Regions from separate parts of the Xanthobacter nonsaccharivorans genome, predicted to be linked through region 1. Evidence: riboswitches for the same ligand, from Rfam matches in the RefSeq annotation. Region 1 holds a riboswitch; each other region holds the start of a gene.
The links. Region 1 has a riboswitch for cobalamin ahead of V5F59_RS04550 (TonB-dependent receptor plug domain-containing protein). Riboswitches for the same ligand answer to the same signal wherever they lie in the genome.
Positions count from the first base shown of each region.

Region 2: it holds a riboswitch for cobalamin, as region 1 does, so the genes downstream of both, V5F59_RS06765 (DUF1636 family protein) here and V5F59_RS04550 (TonB-dependent receptor plug domain-containing protein) in region 1, are expected to answer to the same signal.
Region 3: it holds a riboswitch for cobalamin, as region 1 does, so the genes downstream of both, V5F59_RS14540 (energy-coupling factor ABC transporter permease) here and V5F59_RS04550 (TonB-dependent receptor plug domain-containing protein) in region 1, are expected to answer to the same signal.

Region 1 is NZ_CM195526.1:989,680-997,158, forward strand. Features, by position in the region: gene V5F59_RS04535 (VIT1/CCC1 transporter family protein) at 266-952, shown strand; gene V5F59_RS04540 (multicopper oxidase family protein) at 1,152-2,621, shown strand; gene V5F59_RS04545 (DMT family transporter) at 2,931-3,860, shown strand; cobalamin riboswitch at 3,931-4,130, shown strand; gene V5F59_RS04550 (TonB-dependent receptor plug domain-containing protein) at 4,240-6,219, shown strand; gene V5F59_RS04555 (ABC transporter substrate-binding protein) at 6,227-7,135, shown strand; gene V5F59_RS04560 (FecCD family ABC transporter permease) at 7,132-7,479, shown strand, end outside.
Region 2 is NZ_CM195526.1:1,470,085-1,477,563, forward strand. Features, by position in the region: gene cobN (cobaltochelatase subunit CobN) at 1-2,640, opposite strand, end outside; gene cobW (cobalamin biosynthesis protein CobW) at 2,730-3,764, opposite strand; gene V5F59_RS06765 (DUF1636 family protein) at 3,764-4,240, opposite strand; cobalamin riboswitch at 4,294-4,491, opposite strand; partial or broken gene V5F59_RS06770 (allophanate hydrolase-related protein) at 4,642-5,061, opposite strand; gene uca (urea carboxylase) at 5,105-7,479, opposite strand, start outside.
Region 3 is NZ_CM195526.1:3,156,279-3,163,757, reverse strand. Features, by position in the region: gene V5F59_RS14550 (efflux transporter outer membrane subunit) at 1-228, shown strand, start outside; gene V5F59_RS14545 (ABC transporter substrate-binding protein) at 396-1,622, shown strand; cobalamin riboswitch at 1,985-2,204, shown strand; gene V5F59_RS14540 (energy-coupling factor ABC transporter permease) at 2,242-2,919, shown strand; gene V5F59_RS14535 (DUF983 domain-containing protein) at 3,008-3,322, opposite strand; gene V5F59_RS14530 (MarR family winged helix-turn-helix transcriptional regulator) at 3,848-4,357, opposite strand; gene V5F59_RS14525 (amidohydrolase/deacetylase family metallohydrolase) at 4,508-5,791, shown strand; gene V5F59_RS14520 (alpha/beta hydrolase) at 5,788-6,639, shown strand; gene V5F59_RS14515 (xanthine dehydrogenase family protein molybdopterin-binding subunit) at 6,636-7,479, shown strand, end outside.

The DNA.
Region 1 (7,479 bases):
CACGTTTTGTCTAAGGGAAGGAAAGCGGGGTGGTCAACGAAAAATTAGATCGATCCAAACCGGTCCGCCGGCGGACGCCGCCGCTGTCGGGGGCAACGGGCGCAGGTCGATGGGGCAACGCCTTCGCCTCCTTCAGGTTTGCCGCGGCCGCGGCGATCCCGCCACGTCGCAGTTGCGCATTGTCAGCTCTCTGTCAGCTTCGATGCGCTAAAGCTGCACCATAAGGACAGGCCGGCGCGCTCCCGCGCCGTCGCAGGGAGGGACCATGCACCGCGAGAACCACCTCATCTCCCGCATCGGCTGGCTGCGTGCCGCAGTGCTCGGCGCCAACGACGGCATCATTTCCACCGCCAGCCTCGTGGTGGGCGTGGCGGCGGCCTCCACCGGCACCGGCGAGGCGCTGGTGGCCGGCATCGCCGGGCTGGTGGCCGGGGCCATGTCCATGGCGGCAGGGGAATATGTCTCCGTCAGCTCCCAGGCCGACACGGAAGCCGCCGACCTCGCAAGAGAGCGCCGGGAGCTGGCCGAGCAGCCCAAGGCGGAGCTGGCGGAGCTCGCCGCCATCTATGTGGAGCGCGGCGTCGAGAAGGCCCTCGCCCTGAAGGTCGCCGAGCAGATGACGGCCAAGGACGCCTTCGGCGCCCACATGCGGGACGAGCTGGGCCTGTCCGAGCACATGGTCGCCCGCCCGGTGCAGGCGGCGCTCACCTCGGCCGGCACCTTCGCGGCGGGCGCGGCCCTGCCGCTGGTGCTGACGGTGGCAGCGCCGTCCGGCGCCGTGCCCCTCGTCGTCTCGGCGGGGTCGCTGGCCTGCCTTGCCGTTCTGGGGGCGGTGGGCGCGAAGGTCGGCGGCGCGGCGGTGTTGAAGCCCACGGTGCGGGTCACCTTCTGGGGCGCCTTCGCCATGGCGGTCACCGCCGCCATCGGCGCCCTCATCGGGCATGCGGTGTAGAGCACGCGACCATGACGCTGCGAGAGGCCCGCGGCCTGCCGCAGCGCCACCGTCCGGTGCCGCGAAAGGCCGCACGGCCAACTGGCGGGAACACCATCTTTTGCTCGGCGGCGCCCCGGAGTATGCCTCTGCGCAGGCACAATTCTGGGGCGTCATCGCACCCCCGGCGGCGGGCGCCGCCGCGCCAGAGAGACCACTGATGACGTCGATGCCTGCTTTCCCCAGTCTCACCCGCCGCAGCCTGCTAGCCGGTGGCGCGGCCATGGGCGCGCTCGCCCTCGCCGGGCGCTGGAGCAGCGCCCGGGCGGAGCCGCTTCTGACGGTGGACACCGCCGTGCTGGAGGTGAACGGCAAGCCGGCCAAGGTCTTCACGGTGCGCGGCCCGTCCGGCGACGGGCTCTTCGCCAAGGCCGGCGAGCGCCTCGCCGGCCCGCTGCTGAACGCCACCGACCTGCCGCTGGTGATGCACTGGCACGGCCAGGTGCTGGCCCCCCCGGAGGAGGACCGCGCCCGGCCCGGCGGCGGCGCACTGTCCGCCGGCGCGACGGATTTCGTGAATTTCGAGCTGACCCCCGGCACCCACTGGATGCATTCTCACACGCTGAGCGAGCAGCAATTGCTCGCCGCACCCCTCGTCACGCGGGAGGATGACGCGGGTGACGTGCAGGACGTGGTGGTGATGCTGCACGACTTCTCCTTCCGCACCCCGCAGGAGATCCTCGCCGGCCTCGGCGGCGGCACCGCCCCTGGCGGGCACGGCGCCCATGGCGCTGCCACGCCGGCGGCGCCCGCGGCACGCGGCAATGCCATGGCGGGCATGGATCATTCCGCCCATGGCGCGAGCGGCGCGGGCGCGGTGATGGTGCATGCCAACGATGTGGCCTATGACGCCTTTCTCGCCAACCGGCGCACCCTCGCCGATCCGGAGGTGGTGCAGGTGGAGAAGGGCGCCCGGGTGCGCCTGCGCCTCATCAATGGCGGCACCGCCACCGCCTTCTTCATTTCCGTGCCGGACCTGCGGCCCCGCTGCGTCGCGGTGGACGGATCGCCCTGCGAGCCCTTGGGGGCGGAGGTGTTCCCCCTTGCCCAGGGCCAGCGCATCGACCTCGTGGTGCGCATTCCGGCCACCGGCGGCGCCTTCCCGGTGCTGGCCCAGGTGGAGGGCTCGGACCGCCGCACCGGCGTGGTGCTGGCGACGGCCGGGGCAGCCATCCCACGCGTCGCCGAGACGGCGGACACGCCGCAGGGCCTCATCGACCTCGGCTTCGAGGGACGGCTCGCCGCCTCCCGGCCGCTGGACGAGAAGCCGGCCGACCGGGTGTTTCCGGTGATGCTGGGCGAAGAGTCCGGCTATCGCTGGACCATCAACGGCGCGACCTATGCGGAGGGGGTGGCGCCGTTCGCGGCGAGCTCGGGCGAGCGGGTGGAGATGACCTTCATGAACCCCACCGCCATGAGCCACCCCATGCACCTGCACGGCCACCATTTCCAGGTGGTGGGCATCGGCGGGAAGCGCTTCCCCGGCCCGGTGCGGGACACGGTGCTGGTGCCGCCGCAGGTGCCCGTCACCATCGCCTTCGACGCCGGGCAGAAGGGGGAGTGGTACCTTCACTGCCATCACCTCTACCATATGGCCGCGGGCATGATGTCGGTGCTGAAGGTGGCCTGACCCCTCGGCGCGGTCCCTCATCGCGCAAATGGGCGCCCGGCGCCGCCCTCGCCCGGGGCGCGGCAGGGGCGCGCGCCGCTGTCCTTTTCCTTGCGGGAGAAGCCCCGGCGGGCCCTGGAAACGGCCACGCCGCTTCCGGCATGCGGCTGGCGCATGCCGGCCATGCCGATGCACGATATATACGGCTCCGGCGACTTTCCTTAGAGAACGCGGTCTCTATCTGCGAGTTGGCGGGCGATTCACCGGGCCAATGGTTTCAATTTGCCCGGATCGCGCTCCAGCTGGTGGGCCGAGACTGGAACCCCCTTCATGCCTGTCGTCCGGTCCTCTGCCGATGCCCCGTTCGGCGCCACCGACGCTTTGCTCTATGTGGCGACCATCCTCATCTTCGGTACCGGCTGGCTGCCGCTGAAGCTGCAGCTCGGCGTGGTCGCCCCGGAGGTGTCCGGCGTCTGGCGCTTCCTCATGGCCACCGGCGCCATGTTCGCCCTGGTGGTGGCCACCCGCGGGCGCCTCGCCTTCGGCGTGCGTGACCATGTGCTGTTTGCCGCCATGGGCGTCACGCTGTTCTCCCTGAACTTCGTGAGCTTCTATTATGCGGGCTACCATCTGCCCTCGGGCCTGTTGTCGGTGGTGTTCGCCCTTTCGGCGGTGATCATCCCCTTCCTCTCCGCCGCCGTGCTCGGCCGGCCAGTGCGTCGGCGCGTGTTCATCGGCGGGGCGGCGGGCGTCGCGGGGCTCGGCCTCGTGTTCGGGCCCGCCATCGCCGAGGGCAATGGCGTGGACGGGGTGGGCGCCGGCCTGGGGCTCGCCCTCGCCGGAACCCTGTGCTTCTCCCTCGGCAGCCTGTTCTCCGGCATCGCCGCGCGGCGCGGCTATCCGCTCACCTCGCTCACTGCCTGGGGCTTCTTCTATGGCCTCGTGGTGCTGGCGGCCATCGCGCTGGTGCGCGGCTCGCCCTTCATCGTGGAATGGAACGCGCGCTATCTCGGCTCGCTCGCCTTCCTGGTGCTGGCGCAGACCCTCTCCGGCTTCGCCATCTACCTCATGCTGATCCGCCGCATCGGCGCGAGCCGGGCCGGCTACGGAACCGTGCTGTTCCCGCTGGTGGCCCTCGCCATCTCCACCTGGTTCGAGGCCTTCCACTGGACCTTGTCCGCCGCCGGCGGCATCGCGCTGGTGCTGGCGGGGACCCTTCTGGTGCTGATGCCGGACCGCGTGGGCCGGGGGCGGCCCTGAGCGTGATCCGCGTGCCAGGTCTCCCGGCCGCTGGACACCGCGCCTCCCATTGACGCCACGCCCGGTTCGCGACTAGCGTGGCCGCGACGGTTCCCGCAAGGGATCAAAAGGGAACGCGGTGCGCCGATTCGCTCGGCCAAGCCGCGGCTGCCCCCGCAACTGTAAGCGGCGAGTCCCCCGCCATCTGCCACTGGGCCCCACGGCCTGGGAAGGCGGCGGAACGGACGACGACCCGTGAGCCAGGAGACCTGCCGTCAGCCGTGGTCACGCGCGAGCACGTCGGGCGGGGTGTCCTGATGGTGGTTTGTCGTCCGGTCCCGTGGGACCGGGGGGAAGCCTCGTTCGCGGTGACGGACCACTTCGTCCCGCCGAGGCTGCCATGCCCCCCGCCTGTTCCTTCCGCGTCCGCGACGCGGCCCGTCTTGCCCTCCCGGTCCTTGCCCTGCTCGCCGCGCCGGCTGCCGTCCGCGCCCAGTCCGCCGCCGACCAGAACGCCGTCGAGCTCCCCGAGGTGGTGGTGAGCGCCACCGGCCTGCCGACGCCCGAGCGGGAGGTCGCGAGCTCCGTCAGCGTCGTCACCGCCGATGACATTGCCCGCGCCCAGCAGCGCACCCTGCCGGACGTGCTGCAAGCGCTCCCCGGCCTCAACGTGGTGCAGACCGGCGGGCCCGGCGGCCAGACCTCGGTGTTCATCCGCGGCACCAATTCCAACCACGTGAAGGTGCTCATCGACGGCATCGACGCGGGCAACCCCTCCACCCCCAACGGCGCGTTCGACTTCGGCCAGCTCCTGGCCTCGGACCTGGAGCGGGTGGAGGTGCTGCGCGGCCCGCAATCGGGCCTCTACGGCTCGGACGCCATCGGCGGCGTCATCTCCGTCACCACCAAGAAGGGGGAGGGGCCGCCGAAGGTCACGGGCTATGTGGAGGGTGGCGCGCTGGGCACCTTCAACCAGTATGCGGGCCTCTCGGGCTCCACGGAGAAGCTGGCCTATTCCTTCAACGTCACCCACTTCTCCTCCACCGACATCCCGGTGACGCCGCAGAACATCGTGCCGCTTGGCTGGCCCACCAGCCCGAACGCCTACGACAACTGGACCTATTCCACCCGCCTCGACTGGGAGGCCACGGACAATTTCGCCGTCAATTTCGTCGCCCGCTACATCGACACCAGCCTCGCCTACACGCCGGACACCTACCCCCCGCCCACTTACGAGGGCGTGCCCGCGGCGCAGCGCTCCACCAGCTACGCCAGCATGTTCTTCACCAAGGGCGAGGGCGTGTGGAAGGCGTTCGACGACCGCCTCGTCACCACCTTCGGCATCAGCGACCTCTCCACCTCCAACCCCACCACGGGGCCGAACCCTTCGGTCAACGGCACCTACGAGGGCGACCGGCAGATCTATTATTTGCGCTCCAATTTCGTGATGGCGCCGGGGCAGAACCTGCTCGCGGGCGTGGAGCGGCGCAACGAGAGCATGACCTCCTCCACCGCCTACACGCAGATGGATGCCGCGACCGGGGACACCGGCGCCTATGCGGAATACCAGGGCAATCTCTGGAACCGGCTCTTCTTCGCCGCCAACGTGCGCTATGACAGCGACGACAGCTTCGGCGACCACACCACCTTCCGTCTCGCCCCGGCGCTCCTGTTCGACGAGACGGGCACCAAGCTGAAGGCCAGCTACGGCACCGGCTTCAAGGCGCCGACCCTGTACCAGCTCTACGCCCCCTATTACGGCAACGCCGCCCTGAAGCCGGAGGAGAGCACGGGCTGGGATGCCGGCTTCGAGCAGAAGGCCTTCGGCGACAAGGTGCTGTTCGGCGCCACCTGGTTCCACAACGACATCACCAACCTCATCAGCTACGACCCGGCGACGTACCAGAACGTCAACATTTCCAGCGCCGTGTCGCAGGGCATCGAGGCGTTCGTCGCCGTGGCCGTCACCGACCGGATCGACGTGCGGCTCGACTACACCTACACCCACGTGGTCGGCTACATGCCCGTCGGCCAGCCGTTCGGCGCCGCATGCGCGCCCATCGACGCGACCTCCTGCAATCCGCTGCGGCGGCCCAACAACAAGGTGAGCGTGACGCTGGGCTGGCGGCCGACGGACGCGCTCGACCTGTCGGCGAGCCTCGTCTACGCCTCCTCCTGGTGGGATATCGTGCGCCTGACCTCGAACTATGTGGACCAGCCCGGCTACACGGTGGTGAACCTCGCCGCCAACTACAGACTGAATGCCAACACCACCCTGTTCGGGCGGATCGACAATCTGTTCGACCAGACCTACGAGAATCCTAACGGCTTCCTCGCCCCCGGCTTCGGTGCCTTCGGCGGGGTGAGGCTGACCTGGTGAGGCCGGCATGAGACGGTCAGCGGCTCTGCTCCTGCTCTTCCCGCTCCTCGCGCTCGCCGCCGGCGCACGGGGAGGGGAGGGGCGCGCCGGTGCCGCGCCGCAGCGGGTCGTCTCCCTCAACCTGTGCGCGGACGAGCTGGTGCTGCGCCTGGCCGACCGGGGGCAGGTGGCGTCCATCACCTTCCTCGCTCGCGATGCGCGCGCCTCCAACGTGGCCGATCTCGCCCGGGGCGTGCCGGTGAACCGGGGCCTCGCGGAGGAGATCGCGCCCCTCGCTCCGGACCTCGTCATCGTCGGCGCCTTCACCACCCGCGCCACCACTGCCACGCTGCGGCGCCTCGGCTTCGAGGTGCTGGAGCTGTCCGTGCCGCAGTCCCTCGCGGAGGCCTATGCCCAGATCCGCACGGTGGCCGCGCGCCTCGGCGTGCCGGAGCGGGGCGAGGCCATGGTGCGGCGGATGGAGGAGGCGTTCGCCCGCCTGCCGCCGCCCGCGGGGGTGCCGCCCACCGCCGTGGTGCTGCGCCCCAACGGCTTCACCGCCGGCCGCGGCTCCATCGCCGACGAGGTGATGGAAAAGGCCGGCCTCGCCAATCTCGCCGCCATCCTTTCCATCGACCGGATGGGCCAGCTGGCGCTGGAGGAGATCGTGCGCGCCGCGCCGGATCTGCTCGTGGTCAATGCGGCCGAGGATGCGCCGCCCTCCCTCGCCGATGCGCTGCTGCGCCATCCCGCGCTCGCCCCCTTCGCCGCCGAGGGGCGCACGGTGTCACTGCCCATCCGGCTGTGGACCTGCGCCGGCCCGGAGCTGGCGGAAGCGGCGGATCGCCTTGCCGCCGCCCGCCTCCGCCTGTCCGCCGCATCCCCCCGCGCAGCCGTGGCGGCGGTCCGGCCCGTCGTCGCGGAGGGCAGGCGATGACGACCCGCGCGCGCCTGCTGCTGCCGGCCGGCCTCGGCCTCGCGGTGGCCATTCTCTTCTTCGCATCCATCGCCATCGGCTACGCGCCGCTCGATCTCGGCGCGGCCTTTGGCGATCTCCTCGCCGGGCGGCAGAGCCTTCCCGCGCTGGTGCTCACGGAGCTGCGCCTGCCGCGGGCCATCCTCGGCGCGGCGGTGGGCTTCAGCCTCGGCCTCACCGGCGCTGCGCTGCAGGGGCTCATGCGCAACCCGCTGGCCGATCCCGGCATCGTCGGCGTCTCGGGGGCGGCGGCGCTCGGGGCGGTGGTCGCCTTCTACTTCGGCTTCTCCGCCTCCTTCGCCTTG
Region 2 (7,479 bases), 480 kb from region 1:
CAGGCGCGAGAGATCCTCGCCCCGGCGGCGGGCGGCGGCCAGCGGGTTCTCCGCATCCTCCTCGTCCCGTTCGGCGACGGCGCGCACGGCGGCGTCCAGGAGGGCGATCTGGGCGGGGAAGATGTCGCGGAACAGGCCCGAGATGCGGAACGTCACGTCGATGCGGGGGCGGCCGAGCACGGCCGGTGGCAGCACCTCGATGCCGGTGACGCGCCCCGTCGCCGCGTCCCACACCGGCCGGCAACCGAGGAAGGCGAGGCCCTGGGCGATTTCCTCCCCGCCCGTGCGCAGGGAGGCGCTGCCCCACAGGTCCAGCACCAGCGCGCGGGGCCAGTCGCCCTGCTCCTGAAGGAGAAGGCGCAAGGCTTCGTCGGCCGCCTTGCGGGCGAGGTCGCAGGCGGTGGGGGTGGGCAGCGTGCGCGGATCGGCGGTGAAGAGGTTGCGCCCGGTGGGCAGGACGTCACGCCGTCCCCGTGCCGGGGCGCCGGCCGGACCCGCCGGCACGAAGCGGCCATCAAGGGCGGTCAGCAGCGCGCGGGTCTCCGCCCCGGCGCAGGCGCGGCAGGCGGGGTCGGCCAGCGTCTCCGGGGCGTGGCCGAAGACGTGGAGGCCGTCCTTCACCGCGAGGTCCTTCAGGTCGCACAGCCAGGCGTCGATCCGGCGCAGGGCTTCGTCGGGATCGGTGCCGGAGGTGACGCCGGCGGTGGCGGCGAGCCCGGTCTCGGCCGCCGTCTCGACGATGAGGGCGGCAAGGCGCTCGCGGCGGCGCCGGTCGAGGCCGTCGGCCTGCGCATATTCGTCCACCAGCCGCTCCAGCTTCTGCTCGGCCTCGGAAAGGCCGGCCGCGGCCAGCGGCGGCGGCAGGTGGCCGATGGTGACGGCGGCAAGCCGCCGCTTCGCCTGTGCCGCCTCGCCGGGATTGGAGACGATGAAGGGATAGATCACCGGCAGTGCCCCCGTCACCACGCGGGGAAAGCAGGTGGAGGTGAGCGCCACCGCCTTGCCCGGCAGCCATTCCAGCGTGCCGTGGGCGCCGAGATGGACGAGGGCGTGGGCGTCGAGTTCCTCCCGCAGCCACAGTCCGAAGGCGAGCAGCCCATGGCGCGGCGGCAGGGTGGCGTCGTGATAATCCGCCCGCCGGTCCAGGGCGGCGCCGCGATCCGGCGCGAAGGCGAGGGTGAGGTTGCCGAAGGTGGCAAGGCGGACGTGAAAGGTGCCGTCCGCCACGTCCGCGTCCTTCTCCGGCGCGCCCCAGGCGGCGGTGATGGCGGCCCGCGCGGCCTCGGGGAGGCGCTCGAACAGCCGGCGATAGTCGGAGAGCGGCAGGGTCGGGCGGGGGGCGATGGCGGCCAGGAGCGCCTGCGCGTCGGCCGGGGCGACGCCGGCCGCATAGCCTTCCGCTGCGAGGGTGTGCAGCAGACGGCGGGCGCTCTCCGGCACGTCGAGGCCCACGGCATAGCCGGAGCGGCCCTCGGCGCCGGGATAGTCCGGCAGCAGGATCGCAAGGCGCCGTTCCGCCCGTGGCGTCCCGGCAAGGCGCACGAGGCCGGCGACGCGGTCCGCCACGTGGGCCACCTGGTCCGGCTCGGCGCGGTTGACCGCGGGGGCGAAGGCGAGATCGGCGTCGGTCGGTGCAAAATCCTTGAAGGACAACGCGCCAGCGAGCACCCGCCCGTCCAGCTCCGGCAGCACCACATGCATGGCGAGATCAGCCGCGGAGAGGCCGCGCGGGCTCTCCTGCCAGGCGGCGCGGGCCGTGGTGGCTGGCGCCGCCTGCAGCACGGGGGGGCCGCCGGCCGGGAACAGCTCCGCCGCCTCTCCTGCTGCGAAGGCGGTGGTGGTGACGACGGCGGCGGGAGACACGGCGTTGACCACCGCGCGCACGGCGGCGCGCGCTTCGCCAGCCTTCAGGCTGGGGACGAACAGCGCCAGCGGGGTGATGCCGCGCGCGTCCAGCGCCGCGCAAAGGGCGTCCACCGCCGCCGTGTCGGCCGCCAGCCACTGGGAACGATAGAAGAGGATGAGGGTGACGGGCCGGCCGTCGGCGCGCGCGGCCGCGCAGGCCGCATCGGTTTCCACCAGCCCGATGCCCGGACGGTAGAAGGCCACATCCGGCACCGGCCGCGGCGGCGGAACGGGTGTCCTGGGCCGGTGCCCCGCCGCCTGCGCCATCCGCTGCAGCACCGCGGCCATGTTGTCCGGCCCGCCGGCCCGGAAGCAGGCGAGCCATTCCGCGAGCTCCGCTTCCGACAGGGTCGAGAGGGCGGCGAGGCGCGGGTCATCCTGGTCCTCGCCCGGCAGCAAGGCGAGGACGATGCCGCGTGCCCGGGCCATGGCCGCAAGCTGCTCGGCGCCGTAGCGCCACCAGTCGAGACCGCCCAGCTGGCGCACCAGCACCACCTTCGCCCGCGACGCGACCTTCTCCACCCACAGGTCCACCGACATGGGATGCCGGAGGTCCTTCAGCCGGGCGAGGCGCAGGCTGGGCAGGTCCTCGCGCCCAGTGCGCCACGCGGCGGAAAGGGCGATGAGGTCGCTGTCGGTGAAGGAGAGCGCCACCATGTCGCCGGGCGGCTGGGCGAGATCGACCGGCTCGGCCAGATCCTCCAGCGTCGTCGATGTGGTGGCGAGGATGTGCATGGCAGGTCTGGTTCAGGTCCGCATGGGGAAAACACGCCAGATCAAATCATTAGATCCATTTCGCCGAAATGCGAAACGGCCCTAGCGTCTCACCCGAGGATGGCGTGTTCCACCGCCGCCCGGTCGAAGCCCTTGAGGCCGATCACCACCAGGGCGCCGCGCCGCTCCTCCCCCGTCCCCCACGGCCGGTCGAAATGGTGCGACACGCGCGGGCCCACGCCCTGCACGAGGAGGCGCATGGGCTTGCCGCTGACCGAAGCGAAGCCCTTCACGCGCAGCACGTCCGGAGTCTCGGCCGCCGCCACCACGCGCCGGGCGAGCGCCGCGGGATCGCTGATCTCGGGGAGCTCAAGGACGATGCTCTCGAACTCGTCGTGGTCGTGGTCTTCCTCGTCGTCGTGGTGGGTGCGGCGGCCGTCGATCTGGTCTTCTGCTCCAACGCCGAGGCCGAGCAGCACGGCGGGGTCCACCTTGCCGCCGGTGGCCCGCACCAGCTTGACCGCGCGGGGCAGGGCGCCGGCCACCGCCTTCTCGGCGATGGCGAAGCCCGCGGCGTCGAGAAGGTCGCTCTTGGAGAGGATCACAAGGTCGGCGCAGGCAATCTGGTCCTTGAACACCTCCTCTACCGGGTCGTCATGGTCGAGGCTGGCATCGTCCGCCCGCTGCGCGTCCAGCGCCGCGAGGTCGGGCGCCACGCGCCCTTCCGCCAGCGCCGGGCCGTCCACCACCGCCACCACCCCGTCCACCGTCACCCGGCCCTTGATGGCCGGCCACTGGAAGGCCTGCACCAGCGGCTTGGGCAGAGCGAGGCCCGAGGTCTCGATGAGGATGTGGTCCACCCGCGGCGAGCGGGCGAGAATCTGGTCCAGCGCCGGCACGAAATCGTCCGCCACCGTGCAGCACAGGCAGCCGTTGGCGAGCTCGACGATGGTGTCCTCGGTGCAGCTCTCGATGCCGCAGCCCTTCAGGATCTCGCCGTCGATCCCCACGTCGCCGAATTCGTTGACGATCACCGCCAGGCGCCTGCCGCCGGCATTCTCCAGCATGTGACGGATGAGGGTCGTCTTCCCCGCGCCGAGGAAGCCGGTGACGATGGTGCAGGGCACGCGGGCGAGCGAGGTCATCAGGGCTCCTCAAAGGTGAAGGGGGGAATGCGCGCGACCATGCCGCGCTTGAGCGCCTCGGGCCGGCCGCGCCAGGGCATGAGGCCGTCGGCGGAGCCGGCGAGCAGGCGCGCGCCTTCGATCAGGTCCGGGGCGGCCTCGGTGCCAAGGTCGCCGAACAGATAGGTCCAGCCGTCGCGACGGACCAGGGCGGCGGAGAGCGCACGCTTGCAATTCGCGAGGCATGCGACGCCCTTCACCGCCATGTCTCCGGTGGCCGCAGCGCGAGTCGCCTCGACGAGGGCCGCGCCGGCGCGCGGGGCATCGGCCGGCGCATCCGGTGTCCGGCAGGTGGTGCAGACGAAGAGGGTGATGCCGGGCGTCGCGCAGGGGGCGGGCGCGCAGCCGCCGTCGGAGGAGGCCGATGCCGTCCCCTCGGTCGTAGAGATGTCCGGATGCTCGCCGCGCTCCACCCGATCGGTCCCATGGGTGCGCATGCCGCCCGCAGGCGCGGGCTTTCAAGGGACGCAGAACCGGAGCACCCCGCCCGGCGCGGACCTTGTCGAAGGCAGGTCTCCTGGCTCGCGGTTCCGCGTCCCTGCCGCCTTCCCGGATTGCTCCAGTGGCGTCTGGCAGGGACTCACCGCCGACAGTTGCGGGGGCAGCCGCGGCATTGGAGGGCAAGCCTCCGTACCGCATTCCCTTTTACGCCCGTGCCGAACACGGGACCTTCGACGCCGCCACTAAAGGCAGCGGCGGGGACGGTTGTCAAATGGCGCGAAGGGATGGGGAGGCCTCGGCGCGGCAGATGTCACGGAATTGATAGTTTGCTCAATGCATTAGGGGTGCTTCACCGGTCAGATGGAAGCGCCTGGCGCTTCCATCTGACCGGATGGCTCTAGCCCCGCTGGCCCGCCACATAGGCCCGCCAGCCGCCGAGCGCGGTGATCTCCTGCGCCTGCGCCACCGCATGGGCCTCGCACAGGAAGCCCGGCACCTCGCTGCCGTCGTCCAGCTTCAGCTTGCCGATGCCCAGGGGCGCGGGGATGCGGGCGACGAAGTGGCCGAAGGCGGCGGGGGGCAGCGCCCACACCTCCACCTCCAGCCCCGGGCCGGCGAAGCCCGGCTGGCGCACCACGCCCGGCTTCTGGGGGGTGGTGTCGGGCAGCACGAACAGGCGATAGTCCGGCGCCGTCCGGCAGCGCTTCACGAGCACGCCGCCAGCTTCCGTCAGCTCGGGGTTGAGCGGCATGCCGGAGAGGTGCGCCCCGACCACGGCGATGGGCACGACTTCCCCGCGCGGGGGCTGCGCGGAACGATGGCCGCTGAGCGGTCGATCGGACGTCATGGGCTCTTCTCCGTCACAGGGCTTCGAGCACGGCGACCACGTCGCCGGACCGCACGGTGCGGCCGGGAATGGCGCGGATCTCACGGACCCGTCCCCCGGTATGGGCGATGATGGAGATCTCCATCTTCATGCTCTCGATGATGGCGATGGTGTCACCCGCGGAGACCACCGTCTCTTCCTCCACCAGTACTTTCCAGACATTGCCGGGCACGTTGGCGGCAACGCCGATGCAGCCGTCCGGCACGTCCCCTTCGCTGAAGGCGCCGGCGCCGTCGTCCACCACGAAGCTGTCCAGCCCCTCCGCCTTCCAGCGGGTGCGCTCGGCCTCGAAGGCGGCCTGCTGGCGGGCCTTGCCGATGGCGATCTCCGCGGCCTTGGCAGCAAGGTTCGCCGCATAGTCCGCATAGGAGAAGCAGCTGTCCTCGATGCGCACGGGATAGGCCCCGTGGGGGAAGGCGGCGCGTGCCTCCATCAGCTCCTGGTGGGACACCTCGAAGAAGCGGATCTCATCGAAGAAACGCAGCAGCCACGGGGTTCCGGGGGTGAAAGCGGGGGTGCTCCGCCAAGTGTTCCACATCTGGATGGTGCGGCCGAACAGCTGGTAGCCGCCCGGTCCCTCCATGCCGTAGATGCACATGTAGGCGCCGCCGATGCCCACGGCATTCTCCGGCGTCCAGGTGCGGGCCGGATTGTACTTGGTGGTGACGAGCCGGTGGCGGGGATCGAGGGGGGTGGCGACCGGGGCGCCCAGGTAGACGTCCCCCAGGCCCAGCACCTGGTAGCTCGCCCCGAAGATGATGTCCCTGACCGCCTGCTCGTCCTCCAACCCATTGATGCGGCGGATGAACTCGATGTTGGACGGGCACCACGGCGCGTTCGGGCGCACCAGCTCCTGGTACTTGCGCATGGCGAGTTCCGCCTGCGGGTCGTTCCAGGAGAGGGGCAGGTGGACGATGCGGCTGGGCACCACCACGTCCTCGGCACGGGGCAAGCCCTTCTCGATTTCTGCAAGTGCGTCGAGCAGCTTGCGGCGGGGCATCTGCGTGCCGTCATAGTGGATCTGGAGCGAGCGGATGCCGGGGGTGAGGTCGATGAGGCCCGGAATCTTCGCCGCCTTCACCGCCTCCGACATCAGGTGCGCGCGAAGCCGGAGCGCGACATCGAGGTGCATTTCGCCGAATTCGACGAGCAGATTGTCGTCACCTTGACGCCGGTACACCACCCGCACCGGACCGTCGTCGTGGCGGGCCAGGATGGGGGAGCCGGTCTCCTCCGGCGCGCCGATGACAGTCGGGCCGGCGACCTCGTCCTCCGGTCGGGGGAGAGGGGTGAAGCGCACCTGATCGCCGGGCTTCAGCTGGCCCATCTTCCACTGCTCGTCCCGGGCGATCACCGCCGGGCAGACGAAGCCGCCGAGGGAGGGGCCGTCCGGGCCGAGGATGATGGGCATGTCGCCGGTGAAGTCGATGGCGCCGATGGCATAGGCGTTGTCATGGAGGTTGGAGGGGTGGAGCCCCGCCTCCCCGCCGTCGGTCCGCGCCCAGCGGGGCGTCGGGCCGACCAGCCGCACGCCGGTGCGGGCGCTGTTGAAGTGGACTTCGTAGGTCGCCGAGAAGAGGTCCTCGATATCGATGTCCTGGAAGAAGTCCGGCGCGCCGTGGGGGCCGTAGACGACGCCGATGGTCCAGTCCCGCGTCAGCGGCACGGGGGCGATCCTCACCGTGGCCGGGAGGGCCCGGCGCGCGGCCTTCGGGGCGAGGTGGAGGGCATCGCCCGCCTTCAGCGTGCCCGTGGCATGGCCGCCGAACAGGCCGAGGGCGAAGGTGGCTCGGGAGCCGAGCACGACAGGTGCCTGGAAGGCCCCTGACACCGCCAGATAGGCCCGTTGCCCCGGCCCCTCGATGGCGCCGATGGCGAGCACCTGCCCCGCTTTCACGGGAAAGGCGGCATCGTGCACCACCGGCACGCCGTCGAGCTTCGCCGGCATGTGGGCGCCGGACAGCGCCACCACCGCATCGTCATGGAAGCGCAGCGTCGGGCCGTTGACGGTTATTTCCAGCGCGCAGGCGGTCTCGGCATTGCCCACCAGCGCGTTGGCACGGCGGAAGGAATGAGCGTCCATGGGGCCGGACGGCGGCACGCCCACGTGCCACAGGTTCAGCCGTCCCGGCAGTTCCTGAAGGCTCGACTGGGCGCCGGGGATGATCACCTCCACGCTCTCGGGCCGGAAGGCGAAGTCCTTCAGCGCCGTGGTCGCCACCTTGGCCGACGCGAGAAGATCCGAGGCAGCGATGGCGCGCAGATACGCGAGGTTGGTCTCGATGCCGCAGATGGAGGTTTCCGCGAGCGCCTTGTTGAGCGCGGCGATGGCGCCGGGCCGGTCGTCCG
Region 3 (7,479 bases), 2.2 Mb from region 1:
CAGACCAACCGCCAGGTGAAGCTCCAGGGCGACGTGGTTTCGAGTTCCCGCACCGCCTTCCAGGTGGCGGAATCCCAGCTGGCGGGCGGCACCACCACGCTGGTGGCGGTGCTGCAGGCCCAGCAGACCTTCTTCACCGCCGAGGTGGGCCTCGTGCAGGTGCGGCTCCAGCGGGTGCAGGCGGCGACCAGCCTGTTCCAGGCGCTGGGCGGCGGCTGGGGGTCCTGAGCCGATGCGGCAGCGGCTCCCCGGATCGGCCGGGCGGCGCCTTTTTCCGCGGGCCTTAATGACGGAAAGTATATGTTAAACGAACGTATATCGCGTCATATCCGTAAATTAATTGATCCACTCGATATTGTCGGTTAATCGGTCCCACAAATTCGTGGAGACCGTTCATGCGTCGTGTTCCCGCCCGTTGGGCAATCCTTGTCGCCGCGCTGGCTGTTCCCTTTCTCGCCGGCGCGGACATCGCCCGGGCCGACCAGAAGCCCCTGCGCATCGGCGTGCTGAACGACCAGTCCGGCATCTATGCGGACATGGCGGGGCCGGGCTCGGTGATCGCGGCGCAGATGGCGGTGGAGGATTTCGGCGGCAGCGTGCTGGGCCGGCCCATCGAGATCATCGCCGGGGACCACCAGAACAAGCCGGACGTGGGCGCCGCCATCGTCAGCCGCTGGATCGACCAGGACGGGGTGGACGTGATCGCCGATATCCCCACCTCCTCCGTGCTGCTGGCGGTGCAGGAGATCGGCCGGGCGAAGAACAAGCTGGTGCTCGCCTCCACCGGCGGCTCGTCCGACTTCACCGGCAAGGCCTGCGCCCCCACCGGCATCCACTGGACCTACGACACCTATGCGCTGGCCGCCGGCACGGGCGCCTCGCTGGCCAAGGACGGGCCGTGGTTCTTCATCACCGCCGACTATGCCTTCGGCACGGCGCTGGAGCGCGACACGGCCAAGGCGGTGGAAAAGGGCGGCGGCAAGGTGGTGGGCGCCGTGCGCCACCCCCAGGGCGCCTCGGACTTCTCCTCCTTCCTGCTGCAGGCGCAGGGCACGGGCGCCAGGCTCATCGCCTTCGCCAATTCCGGCGCGGACCAGGTGAACGCCATCAAGCAGGCGAACGAGTTCGGCATTCCCCAGTCGGGCATCAAGCTCGCGGGGCTGTACCTGCACATCACCGACATCCACGCCATCGGCCTCCAGACGGCCCAGGGCCTCATCCTCACCCAGGGCTTCTACTGGGACCTCAATGACGAGACCCGCGCCTGGTCGAAGCGGTTCTACGAGCGCCACAAGGCCATGCCCACCATGGGGCAGGCCGGCACCTATTCCGCCATCCTGCACTATCTGAAGGCGGTGAAGGCCGCCGGCACCACCGACACGCAGGCCGTGGTGGGGCAGATGAAGGCGACGCCGGTGGACGATTTCTTCGCCCACGGCGGGCGCATCCGCGAGGACGGCCGCATGGTCCACGACCTGTACCTGCTGCAGGTGAAGGCGCCTGCCGAGCAGAAGTATCCGTGGGACTATCTGAAGCTCATCCGCGTCATTCCGGGCGACGAGGCCTTCCGCCCGCTGAACGAAGGCGGTTGCCCGCTGGTGAGCCAGCAGGCCGCCAAATAGTCTTCGCCCCCATCCGCGGCCTGCCGACCCGGCGGGCCGCGCCGGCATTGTGCTCCCGTCCACACAAGGCCTTGCCCGAGGTCGCGGCGTTCACGCCTGGACCTTGGAGCGTTTGTCGAATCGTGCCCCGGACGGAGCCGATAGCCGATGCCCTGGAGGCCGGATCCGCTCGCTTAGAGACGCCGGAGGGCGGACCACCTGTGCGGAACGCGCTCTGGCGCGCGGGGGGAGGGGGGCTCCGCGCCGGGCCCCATCGGCTCACGGTGGTAGAGGCGCGGTGGCCGTATGCACGGCGGTCTTCATGTTCCGCCCGGTTCGCCTTATCCCCTGCGCGCAGCTTGACAGGCGGGCGCGTTCAGCGCCCTTTTGCAGGTGCGTAAGGTGCTCCGGGTGCATCGCATCCGGACTGAAACGGGAACGGGGAAGGGCGTCGCCACGCCTGAAGCCCCGACCGCCCCCGCGACTGTGAGCGGCGAGCGGCCTTCCATTGTGTCACTGGCAACGGCTTTCGCCGATGCCGGGAAGACGGAGGGTTTGCTGCGACCCGCGAGTCAGGAGACCGGCCTTGCGCATCGGTCTGGCTTGGCGCCGTCGGGTGAGACGGCGAAGGAGAAACACGATGCATATCGAACCCGGTCTTGTGGACGGCGGGAAGATCTGGCTCAGCTACGTCACCGCGGCAGGCGTGGGCGGCTATGGCCTGAAGCTCGCCTATGAGGCGGCCCGCGAGCGCGGCCTCGTCTCGCTCGCGTCGCGCAGCGCGGCGGCCACCGCCCTCGTCTTTTCCTTCTTTGAGGTGCTGCCCCACTATCCGGTGGGTGTCTCGGAAGTGCACCTCATCCTCGGCTCCACCCTGTTCCTCATCTTCGGCATGGCGCCGGCGGCCATCGGCCTCGCGTTCGGCCTGCTCATCCAGGGCCTGTTCTTCGCCCCGTTCGACCTGCCGCAATACGGCATGAACATCACCACGCTGCTGGTGCCGCTGTTCGGCCTCGGCATGGTCGCCCGTCGCACCATCGCGCCCAACACGCCCTATGTGGAGCTGAAGTACGGCCAGGCGCTGGCCCTCTCCACCACCTACCAGGCCGGCATCGTCGCCTGGGTGGCGTTCTGGGCCGTCTACGGCCAGGGCTTCACCGTGGACAACATCGCCTCCGTCGCCTCCTTCAGCGGGGCCTACCTGCTGGTGATCCTGGTGGAGCCGCTGGTGGACCTTGCCGTGCTCGCCGCCGCCAAGGCGCTCCACGCCCTCAAGGGCAACATGCTCATCGAGAAGCGCCTCTACGAGGCGGTCTGAAGCCGGGCGGCGCGTGCCGCCCGAACCGGACGCAAGCTCGACGCCGGCGGCACCCCCGCCGGCGTTTTTCGTTGGGGCTGGCGCGGCGCTACCGCACCTCGGGCAGGGGGCCGTCTCCCGCGTCCGGCTCCCGCGGATCGAGGCCGCCCACGCGGTGCGCCCAGGAGAGCCCCACCAGCAGGCCCTTGGCGCGCGGCAGCACCTGGAGGGCGGTCGTCACGGCCACCGCCTCGCTGGCGGCGATCTCCAGAACGAGCGGCACGCTGCCGAGCAGCTCCAGCACGCCGCCGAGCACGGCCGCCGCGACGAAGGCGAGGGGCACGGCCACGGCGGGCACCGCATCGCAAATGCGCGGATGGGCAAGGGCCGCGCCGCAGGGTGGGCATAGGTCGTGCACCACCATCCAGCTGTGGAACAGGGAGGCTTCTCCGCAGGCGGGGCAGCGCCCCGACCAGCCGCGCCTGGCCGCCTGCTTTACCGGGCGGGGCGAGGCGGAGCCGGTGTGGGCATCAACGGGGCGCGCCGGCAGGGGACGAGGGGGGAAGCAGGCTTCGCCGGTGGGCGCGGCATCCTCCGCGTCGGACAGGGCGCCGTCGTCCGCCCAGGGCGAGGCGCGGTGGGCGTGCGCGTCGAAAGGGGATGAGGCCAGGGGCGAGCCCGATGACGAGCGTCGCCAGCGGAGGGACGGCGGCGGCCGGGACCGTCCATCGGTCGGACGAAAGCGGGCGAGCATGAGGGCAGGGATGACCGGGCGGGCAGGAGAGGAATTCCTCCCTACATGGGCACCGCGGCGCTGGCCTTGATCTGCCCCAACACCGGCAAGGCCCGCTTGGGGCCAAGTGTTACGGAGCGAGCCGAGACGCGCGCGGCGATGTCGCTGCTGTCCGCTGCGGGGGCAGATGTCGACGGGGCAGGCAGCTGCTTAAATCTAGAGCAAGTCGAAACCGCTCTGGCGGCCCCCATGGGCCGCGACGATTTTCTTCATCGCCTCAATGAGATGATGCTGCTCCTCGGGGCTGAGCATCTCCACCGTGGCGGCATGGGCCTTGCGGGCGGAGGCTTCCATCTCCACCAGCATCCGGCGCCCGTCCTCGGTGAGGGAGCAGCTCTGCGAGCGGCGGTCCGTGGCCGAGGTGCCGCGCTTCACAAGCCCCCGCGCCACAAGGCGTTTGAGAGCGCCGGTGGTGGTGGTGCGGTCGAGCGCGACGATGCGCGAGAGGGTGGTCTGGTCCGCCTCCTCCCGCCCCGCCAGGGCGCTCAGCAGGCTGTATTGCACCGGGGTCACACCGAAGGGCGCGCACAGCTCAGAAAATAGGCTGACGTGGATCTGGTGGACCCGCCGCGCGAGGAAGCCCGGCCGGTCGAACAGCGGCCACGCCTCGGAGGCGTCCGATGGTGCGGTGTCCCCGGAAGCCTTTGTGTTGCTGCTCTTTTTCATCCTGCCCCCGTGTCCGCGCGGCGTTCCCGGCCAACCGTGGATTTGATCCATGTCAATTCTGGCATGTCCCGTGCATTGAGGGAATACGAAGCATGCTTCGCAATTTCCCGGCGCGCCGTCAGGCCGCGCGTGCATGGATGGAGACCCCTGATGGCTGAACCTGCGGGCTACGATATCGTCCTGAAAGGCGGGCACGTCATCTGCCCGGCGTCCGGCATCGACGGCGCTTATGACGTCGCTGTGCGCGACGGGCGCATCGCGGCGGTGGCACAGACGATCCTGCCCTCCAGCGCGGTGGAAGTGATCGACGTGTCGGGCAAGCTCGTGCTGCCGGGCCTGATCGATACCCACGGCCATGTCTATCAATATGTCACCGGCCGTTTCGGCCTGAATCCCGACATGGTGGGTGTTCAGTCCGGCGTCACCACCGTGATCGACCAGGGCGGCCCCTCCTGCATGACCTTGCCCGGCTTCCGCAAGTTCATCGCGGAACCTGCCCATACCCGCGTTTATGCTTTCCTCTCCGCCTATCTCGTGGGCGGCCTGGAAGGCCATTACTATCCGAACCTCTACAGCCCCGATTGCGTGGACATCGATGCCACCGTGCGCTCGGCGGTGGCGAACCGCGACATGGTGCGCGGCATCAAGGGCCATGCGGAGATCGGCGGCTTCGCCCGCTGGGGCATCCGCGTGATGGAGATGGCGGCGGAGATCGCCCGCCAGGCGGAGATCCCGCTCTATGTGCATTTCGGCGCCCTCTGGGGCCTGCCGGAGAGCGGCGCCAACGGCGAGGATGCGGACACCATCCTGGAGCGCGTCATCCCGCTGCTGAAGGCGGGCGACATCCTCGCCCATCCCTTCACCCGTCATCCCGGCGGCTTCGTGAACCGCGAGGGGCAGGTGCACCACGTGATCCAGGCGGCGCTCGACCGCGGCCTGAAGGTGGACGTGGGACACGGCAGCCACTTCTCCTACCGGCTCGCGAAGAAGGCCATCGCCGCCGGCGTCGTGCCGCACACGCTGGGGGCCGACATGCACGGCTACAACACCCACGTGCCCGCGCCCGCCGGCACCCCGGCCGAGCACCATGACGACGAGAACCACCCCTTCAAGGGGCAGGCGCGCTTCAGCCTCACCCAGGCCATGAGCTCCATGATGGCGCTTGGCCTGTCGCTCGAGCAGGTGGTGCCCATGGTCACCTCCAACCCCGCGCAGATGCTCGGCTTCTCCGACCGGATCGGGGCGCTGAAGGTGGGCTATGCGGCGGATGTCTCGGTGCTGGACGACAATCGCGGCCGCTTCCTCCTGCGCGACAACGAGGACACCAAGGTGATCGCCGAGCGCCTGCTCACGCCCGCCTTCTGCCTGCGGGCGGGCAAGCGCTTCGACGCCACCGCGCCCATCCTGCCCCTGCCGCAGGCGGTGGCGGCGTGAGCGCGCCGGCCTCGAAGCCGGCGCCGCAGGAGGTCTGGGAGAGCCTCTCCCAGGCCGAGCGGGACGCCGCCTACAACAACAATGCCGCGGTGCCCACCAGCGCGGCATGGGTGGCGGAGCGCGACGGCGCTGCCGCCGCCTTCCGGTCGTCGGCGAAGGCGCTCCTTGATCTTCCTTATGGCCCCGGCGCGCGGCAGAAGCTCGATCTTTATCCCGGCACGCGCGGCGCTCCCTGCCTCGTCTTCATCCACGGCGGATACTGGCAGCGCAACTCGCGCGAGGTGTTCGCCCATTATGCCGAAGGGCTGCTGGCCCACGGCTGGTCCGTCGTGATGCCGAGCTACACCCTCGCGCCCGAGGCACGGCTGGGCGACATCGTTAAGGAGATGGAGGCAGCGCTCGATCTTGTCGCCGGCCTCGGCGCCGAGCACGGCTTCGGACCCATGGTCGTCTCCGGCTGGTCCGCCGGCGCGCAGCTGGCGGTGCTGGCCCTCGATCATCCGGCGGTGGCGGCTGGGCTCGCCGTCTCCGGCGTCTATGAGCTGGCGCCGATCCGCGACACCTATCTCAACGGGGCGCTCGACCTCTCCCCGGAGGAGATCGCCGCCTTCTCGCCCTTGCGCCATGCGCCTTCGCCCAAGCCGCTGGTCATCGCCTATGGAACGGCGGAAGTGCCGGCGCTGGTGCACGATTCCCGGGCCCTCGCGGCGCAGCGCGTGGCCGCCCATGCGCCGGGCGCGCTGCTGCCCATCCTCGGCGCGCACCATTTCTCCATCCTCGACGAGCTGCGCCGGCCCGACGGCCAATTGGTGCGCGCCGCGCGCGATCTGACGGGAGGCTTGTCATGAGCGCCACCGAGGTTCGGTCCGAGGGGGTCGGTGCGCGCCTGCCCCGCAAGGAGGATGACCGGCTGATGCGCGGGCGCGGCCAGTTCATCGCCGATATCCGCATGGCCGGAATGCTGGATGTGGCCTTCGTGCGCAGCCCGCTGGCCCATGCCCGCATCCGCGCCATTCACGTGCCGGAGGACCTGAAGGGCAGCGTCTTCACCGCCGCGGACCTCGACGGGGTGAAGCCCATCCGCGCCGTCTCCGGCCTGCCGGGCTTCAAGGTGTCGGAGCAGCCGGTGCTCGCCACGGGCAAGGTGCGGCAGGTGGGCGAGCTCGTCGCCCTGTGCGTCGCCCCCACCCGCGCCGAGGCCGAGGACATGGCCGCCCGGGTGGTGCTGGACCTCGACGAGCTGCCCGCCCTCCACGACATGCTGGAGGCGCGCAAGCCCGGCGCGCCGTTGGTGCACGAGCACTGGGGCGACAACGTCTTCCTCGAAAGCCTCGTGGACATCGACATCGCCGCCGCCTTCGACGCGCCGGTGAAGGTGACGCGCACCATCGCCACCGCGCGCCAGTGCATGGCGCCCATCGAGGGGCGGGGCACCGTCATCCATTTCGATCACCGCTCCGATCAGCTGGTGGTGCATACCGCGAGCCAGATGCCGCACATCGTGCGCTCGGGCCTGTCCGAATGCCTGGGGCTGGAGGAGGGGCAGATCCGCATCGTCTCCCCCGATGTGGGCGGCGGCTTCGGCTACAAGGCCATCCTGCTGGCGGAAGAGGTCTGCCTCGGCTGGCTGGCGCGGAAGCTCGGCCGGCCCGTGCGCTGGCTGGAGGACCGGCGCGAGCACCTGACCG